One region of the Terrabacter terrae genome, then DNA from elsewhere that is predicted to be linked to it. Evidence: predicted binding sites of a transcription regulator. Region 1 holds the regulator's gene; the other holds the start of a gene.
What was found. The regulator LexA, encoded in region 1, represses DNA repair genes until DNA is damaged. The targets are predictions, from matches to a motif close to TCGAACANNTGTTCGA.
Positions count from the first base shown of each region.

Region 2: the regulator LexA is predicted to act here: its motif matches at 1,987-2,002, upstream of ruvC (crossover junction endodeoxyribonuclease RuvC).

Region 1 covers NZ_BAAANB010000003.1:153,785-157,324, reverse strand. Annotated here, with positions in the region: gene ABD194_RS06070 (Sir2 family NAD-dependent protein deacetylase) at 1-180, shown strand, start outside; gene ABD194_RS06065 (hypothetical protein) at 214-1,170, opposite strand; gene lexA (transcriptional repressor LexA) at 1,229-1,954, opposite strand; gene ABD194_RS06055 (LysM peptidoglycan-binding domain-containing protein) at 2,184-2,612, shown strand; gene ABD194_RS06050 (sensor histidine kinase) at 2,851-3,540, opposite strand, start outside.
Region 2 covers NZ_BAAANB010000021.1:1,633,356-1,636,895, forward strand. Annotated here, with positions in the region: gene kynU (kynureninase) at 1-290, opposite strand, end outside; gene pdxT (pyridoxal 5'-phosphate synthase glutaminase subunit PdxT) at 497-1,144, shown strand; gene ABD194_RS17855 (YebC/PmpR family DNA-binding transcriptional regulator) at 1,141-1,899, shown strand; gene ruvC (crossover junction endodeoxyribonuclease RuvC) at 2,076-2,744, shown strand; gene ruvA (Holliday junction branch migration protein RuvA) at 2,741-3,343, shown strand; gene ruvB (Holliday junction branch migration DNA helicase RuvB) at 3,340-3,540, shown strand, end outside.

The sequences.
Region 1 (3,540 bases):
CTCGGCTCCTCGCTGTCGGTCATGAGCGGCTACCGGTTCGTCCGGCGGGCGCACCAGCGTGAGGTCCCCGTGGCGATCGTGACGCGGTCGGCGACTCGCGGTGACAGCGAGGCCAGCTTGCGTCTGCATGCGCCGCTCGGGATCACCCTGACGAAGCTGCGCAGCGCGCTCGGTCACTGACGGGTCACCGAACCCGTCACCGAGCCGGTCGCCTCACCTCACGACGGGACCGGGGGCCCGGGCCTCCGGGCCCGAGGTGTCCCGCAGGTCCCACAGCTCCTTGGTCTGCACCCCCCAGTACGTGCCGAAGAGGATGATGACGATGACCTCGGCGACCAGCACGAGGTGCCCGAATCCGGTGAGACCGGCTGCGGTGACCACGGCGACGAGGAGCGCCAAGGCGAGGGCCACCGCCAGTGCGATGTAGACCTTCTTGTAGACGGTGCCGCGACTGCCGTCACGGCCCAGGTGTCTCTCCTCGGCGCCGAGGGCGCTCAGCACCATGACGGCGATGACGCCGGCCACCATGGTGCCGGCCGCGATGCCGTGGCTCAGGGCGATGAACCGGTCGCGCAGGACGAGGAACAGGGTGAGCTCGGCCAGCACGACCGTCCCGCAGACGACGCTCACGACGATGGAGCGCACGCTGCGCGGTCGCGGCGGCGCTCCCGCCCTGCCGACCCGCCCGAGCCAGGCGACGACTGCCGCGGAGACGACGGCGACCACGAGCAGTGACCACACGTTGTTGCGCACGGCTGCCGCGATCTCCGGGGCCGTCTGGGTGTATGCGTTGGGCCCGCACCGGTCGTCGGGCGCGGTGGGGACCAGGGCGACGACGAAGGCCATCAGGCCGGAGAAGTTGAGGAGCACGTCCTCCTCCGGGGAGTGTCCCTTGTAGGCGATGAGGTTGGCACCGAGCGCGCAGAGCGCGCCGACGAAGACGCCACGGGCAGGTGTGTAGTAGTAGGCGCTGATCGATCCGAGCCAGCAGGAGTGCCCGGTCTCCCACCACCACTGGTAGCCGACCGACAACAGGAGCATGAGCAGCAGCGCGATCATCGCGCCCCGCAGGTAGCGGTAGGTGAGGACGACGTCTGGGGTGCGCTCCTGCGCCATCGGGGTCATCGGGGTCATCGGGGTCATCGGGGTCATCGGGGTCATCGGGGTCATCGGGGTGAGTGTCCGCCTTCGTCCCGCTCGTGTTCGCCTCGGTCCGCCGGGGGTTCGTTCAGATGCGGCGCAGGACCGCGGTGACCTTGCCGAGGATCGTGGCGTGGTCGCCGTCGATGGGGGAGAAGCTGGGGTTGTGCGGCATCAGCCACACGTGGCCGTCCTTGCGCTTGAACGTCTTGACGGTGGCCTCGTTGTCGAGCATGGCGGCCACGACGTCACCGTTGTCGGCGTGCTGCTGCTGGCGCACCACGACCCAGTCACCGTCGCAGATGGCGGCCTCGACCATGGAGTCGCCGTTGACCTTGAGCAGGAACAGCTCGCCCTCACCGACGAGCTGCCGCGGCAGCGGGAAGACGTCTTCGACGACCTGCTCTGCGGTGATCGGCACCCCCGCCGCGATCTGGCCGAGCACCGGCACGTAGGAGGCCTCGGGCCGTGCGTCGCCCGAGTCGGTCTCGGTGTCGTACTGGTCACCGCGGGGGCGGATCGGCTCGACGGAGCCGCCGCGGTAGCCGAGCTCCTCTGCCTTCGCGTCGGGGGAGACGACCTCGAGGGCGCGCGGACGGTTGGGGTCGCGGCGCAGGTACCCCTTGGCGACGAGCGCGTTGAGCTGGTGGGAGACGCTGGAGGGACTCGCCAGGCCGACGGCGTCGCCGATCTCGCGCATGCTCGGCGGGTAGCCGCGACGGTCGACGGAGTTGCGGATGACCTCGAGCACGCGCCGCTGGCGGACGGTCAGGCCGTCGCCGGTCTCGCGGTCGGGAAGCTCGGTCACGCCCATGGTGTCCCCTTCGTCGGCTCGTCAGGCCGCGCGTGACGCCGGCGTGGAGCGGCCAGTGTCAGTGGTGGCTGGTGAGGTCTGTGGTGTGAGGAAAGACTACGAGGTTCGAACACAGTTGCCAAACACCTGTTCGAGGCGTGTCTCGACTTCGTCGAACAGACGTGCTACAACTCGTACACACGTTCTATCGAACACATGTTCGTCACATCTGGAGCAAGGGGAGGTCACCATGAGCGCAATCGTCCTCGAGGCCGTTCGCGAGCCGCAGGCGGAGCGGACCGGGGGGCAGTCGTCCACGCCGCGGCCGCACCTCGTCCTCGTGCCCACCGGGCGTGACGCGGCCCGGGGGAGTCGTGCAGCGCACCACTCGTCGCCACGGTCCCCGATGCGGCTGACCAGGTTCGGGCGTCTCGTGCGCACGATTCTCGTCGCGAGCGTCGTCGCGCTGCTCGGCGTGGGCCTGGCGGGCCAGCTGGCATCCGCCACCGGCGACCCGCACACGGTCACGGTGCAGTCCGGCCAGACCCTCTCCGGCATCGCGGCCCGCGAGCTGCCCGAGCTCACCGTCCCCGACGGCGTCGTGCAGCTCCAGGTCGCCAACAGCCTGAGCACCTCCCAGGTCCACGCCGGGCAGCAGCTGGTCATCCCCGCGCACTGACCCACAGCGCCCTCGTCCCACGAGCCCGTGCCCGCGCCACTGTGCCTGATGCACCCGGCTCTCCGATCGGCCGCGTTGGCTCCACCTCCAGCGGCTGGCGGTAGCGGCGCTTCGACCCCGCCGCATCCGCCCCCGAACGCCGTATCCCGCTCAGGGATGCGGCGTTTCGGGTTGCCGCCGTCTTCGAGGCCATGTCCTCGGGGTGGTCCATGCTGTGGGCCGGGACCGGCGCGCCCGCTCAGCCCTGCCGGTCGCCTGATCCAGTACTTCCCGAAGCGCCTCCTGCAGCGCCTCCCGACGTGCCCTCTGCGGTCACTCCGGCAGAGCCGGCGTCGGTCTTTTCGACAGGGACCTCGAACCACACGCTGCAGCCCGGGCCTTCGACCGTGCCGATCCCGATGGCGCCGCCGTGAGCCTCGATGATTCGCCTGACGGTGGCGAGTCCGATGCCGTTGCCAGGGACCGAGGTCTCGACCCGGTTGAACAGGCCGAAGACCTTCTCCCGGTCCGCCTCCGCGATACCGATGCCGTTGTCCTGCACGGTGAGGCGCCAGCTGCCCGGGTGTTGCACGGCCGAGATGGTCACTCGTGGAGCAGTGTCGGGACGTGCGTACTTCACGGCGTTGGAGACCAGGTTGAGGAGCACGGAGTAGAGCTGTTGCCGGTCCACGCACAGGACGGGCAGCCGGTCGGAGGTCACCGTCGCACCGCTCGCGCGCAGGGCCGGTTCGAGGTCCTCGAGCACGGAGGTCAGGACCTCGTTGACGTCGGTCCGGCTGCGCCGCAGCTCGGCGCCCACGCGCGCATAGGCGAGGATCTCCTCGATCATGCCCGCCATCCGGCCAGCGGCCCGGTGGGCCGTGGAGACAAGGCGCTGGGCCCACTCGTCGGCCCGCACCGAGTCCTCCTGGCCGAGCAGCTCGGTGCT
Region 2 (3,540 bases), on a different contig from region 1:
TGGCCGGGCGCCGCACCGACGAGGCGGCCCACGCGGTCGCCGACGCGGGTCTGGGCGCCCCACCAGTCGGCCTCGTTCCACGACCGGATCAGGCGCTCGCCCCACTGCCGGTGCAAAACGTCGTCGACGACCGGGGGCACGGCTCGAGGCAGGGCGCCGAGCGAGTTGCCGTCCAGGTAGATCACGTCGTCGGGGAGGTCGAAGAGCTCTCGCGTGCCGCGCAGGGGAGAGGCGTCGTCCGCCTGCTGCGCATCGTTCATGAGGGCGTCGTGGGTGTGCACCGTCGTCATGGCCGCAACGTATCCCGTGCGCCGCCGCCGATGTCAGCACCGCCTCCTCGAACGTCTCGCACCCGAGACAGACACGCACGGGTGCACCGCAGCCACCCGTGGCGAGCCCGCTGTCCGGCGCGTTCTACCCTGATCCGGTGAGCACGACGACCAAGACTGCCCGCCCCGCCTCCGCCGGCGCGCCTTCCGACGAGACGAAGCCGCGGATCGGCGTCCTCGCGGTGCAGGGAGACGTGCGCGAGCACCTGGCCGCGCTGACGGCCCTCGGGGCCGAAGCCGTCACCGTCCGTCGGCCGGCCGAGGTCGAGGCGATCGACGGGCTCGTCATCCCCGGCGGCGAGTCCACGGTCATGGACAAGCTCGTCCGTGCCTTCGAGCTGCGCGAGCCGCTGCTGCGGCGCATCGCCGAGGGGATGCCCGCCTACGGCTCCTGCGCCGGGATGATCATGCTCGCGGACCGGATCGCCGACGCCCGCCCCGGTCAGCAGACGCTCGGCGGCCTCGACATCACCGTGCGGCGCAACGCGTTCGGCCGCCAGGTCGACTCCTTCGAGCAGAACCTCGACTACGCCTGGGGCAGCCCCGCCAACACCGGTACGGTCCACGCCGTCTTCATCCGCGCCCCGTGGGTCGAGGACGCCGGACCCGACGTCGAGGTGCTCGCCCGCGTGAGCGAGGGGCAGGCCGCCGGTAGGATCGTCGCGGTCCGGCAGGGCAACCTCATGGCCACCTCCTTCCACCCCGAGGTGGGCGCCGACCGCCGGATCCACGCCGAGTTCGTCTCGATCGTCAGAGAGCACCGACTCCAGCAGTCGGGCGCACGCCAGTCACCGGAACGCGAGGACACTGCATGAGCGGCCACTCCAAATGGGCCACCACGAAGCACCAGAAGGCGGCCAAGGACGCCAAGCGCGGCAAGCTCTTCGCCAAGCTCATCAAGAACATCGAGGTCGCGGCCCGTCAGGGCGGCGCTGACCCCGCGGGCAACCCGACGCTCTACGACGCCATCCAGAAGGCGAAGAAGACCTCGGTGCCCAACGACAACATCGACCGCGCCGTCAAGCGCGCGTCGGGTGCCGAGGCGGGCGCGGCCGACTGGCAGACGATCATGTACGAGGGCTACGCGCCCAACGGTGTCGCGGTGCTCATCGAGTGCCTCACCGACAACCGAAACCGCGCCGCTGCCGAGGTGCGCACCGCGCTGACGCGCAACGGCGGCCAGCTCGCCGACCCGGGCTCGGTGTCCTACGTCTTCAACCGCAAGGGTGTCGTGACCGTCCTCAAGGAGGCCGGCTCCGAGGACGACATCCTCGAGGTCGTGCTCGAGGCCGGCGCCGAGGAGGTCAACGACAACGGCGACACCTGGGAGATCATCTCCGAGGCCACCGACTTCGTCGCGGTGCGCAAGGCGATCCAGGACGCCGGCATCGACTACGAGTCGGCCGAGGCGTCGTTCGTGCCCAACCTGCAGGTCCCGCTCGACCTCGACGGCGCGAAGAAGATGATCCGCGTCATCGAGGCGCTCGAGGACAGCGACGACGTGCAGAACGTCTTCGCCAACGGCGACATCCCCGACGACGTGCTCGCCCAGCTCGACGACGAGGAGTGACCCGCGGCCCCGAGGCCGACGGAACGGGAGGCACGCCGGTGACCGGCGTGCCTCCCGTCCGTTGCGGACCCGCCCGTTAGCGTTGTCCCGAACACGTGTTCGGATCGTCACAGCCCGACACTCGCCCCCGACGCTCTCGTCCCGACAGCCCGTCCCAGACCCCGAGGAGGTATGCCGTGCGCGTCCTCGCGGTCGACCCCGGGCTCACCCGGTGCGGCGTGGGCGTCGTCGACGGGGTCCCCGGCCGCAAGCTCTCCCTCGTCGAGGTGGGCGTGATCCGCACGCCCGCCGGTGACCCGACGCCCAAGCGCCTCGTCGCCGTCGAGGACGAGATGCGCCAGTGGTTCGCCCGGCACCGCCCCGAGGCCGTGGCCATCGAGCGGGTCTTCGCCGACACCAACGTCTCCACCGTCATGGGCACCGCCCAGGTGACCGGCATCGTCATGATCATGGCCGAGCGGCTGGGCCTGCCGGTCACGCTCCACACACCCACCGAGGTCAAGGCCGCCGTCAGCGGCAGCGGCCGCGCGGACAAGGCGCAGGTCACCACCATGGTCACCCGACTGCTCGGGCTGGACGCGCCCCCCAAGCCGGCCGACGCCGCCGACGCCCTCGCCCTCGCCATCTGCCACGTCTGGCGCGGTGGCACGCAGAACCGGCTCGAGGAAGCCCGGCTCGAGGTGCTCGCCCGCACGGGCGGCCGGGGGAGCGGCATACCCCGTCGTGTCCCACCGGGTGCCGCGCCACCGGCCCAGCGGCTGCGCGCCGCCACCAACCAGCCGCCCCGCAACCGAGTCGGCATCGACCGACCCCAGTCACCGCACCCTGGAGCCCAGCCCCGATGATCGCCTCGCTCTCCGGAACCGTCCTCAAGGTCGGCCTCGACTCCGTCGTCGTCGGCGTCGGAGGCGTGGGCATGCTCGTCCACACGACTCCCGCGACGGCCGCCTCGGTGCGCCTCGGGCAGCCGACCGAGCTCGCGACGAGCCTCGTCGTCCGTGAGGACTCGCTGACGCTCTACGGCTTCGCCACCGACGACGAGAAGCACGTGTTCGAGACGGTGCAGACCGTCTCGGGCGTCGGGCCGCGGCTGGCCCTGGCCGTGCTTGCCGTCCACTCGCCCGACGCGGTCCGCGTGGCCCTCGGCACCGGGGACCTCGTGGCACTGACCAAGGTGCCGGGCATCGGCAAGAAGGGCGCTGAGCGCATGGTCCTCGAGCTCAAGGACAAGCTGGGCGCCCTGCCCGGGTCGGTGGGTCAGGCCGCTCCCGTGCCGCTCGACACCGGCGAGGCCTGGCGCGAGCAGGTCCGCGAGGCCCTCGTCGGTCTCGGCTGGACGGCCCGCCAGGCCGACGACGCGCTCGACAAGGTCGCACCGCTCGCGGCCGACGGAGCGGGAGTCTCTGCGCTGCTCCGGGCGGCGCTGCAGGAGCTGGGCCGATGAGCGTCGGTCCGTGGGGCAGTGATGCCGAGGCCGACCAGCAGGTGTGGGACGACGGATCCTTCGACGCGACCGCCCGGATCGTCGACGCCGCCGGCGACAGCGACGAGCGACAGGTGGAGGCGGCACTGCGGCCCAAGCGGCTCGACGAGTTCCCCGGACAGACCCGCGTGCGCGACCAGCTCGGCCTCGTCCTCAAG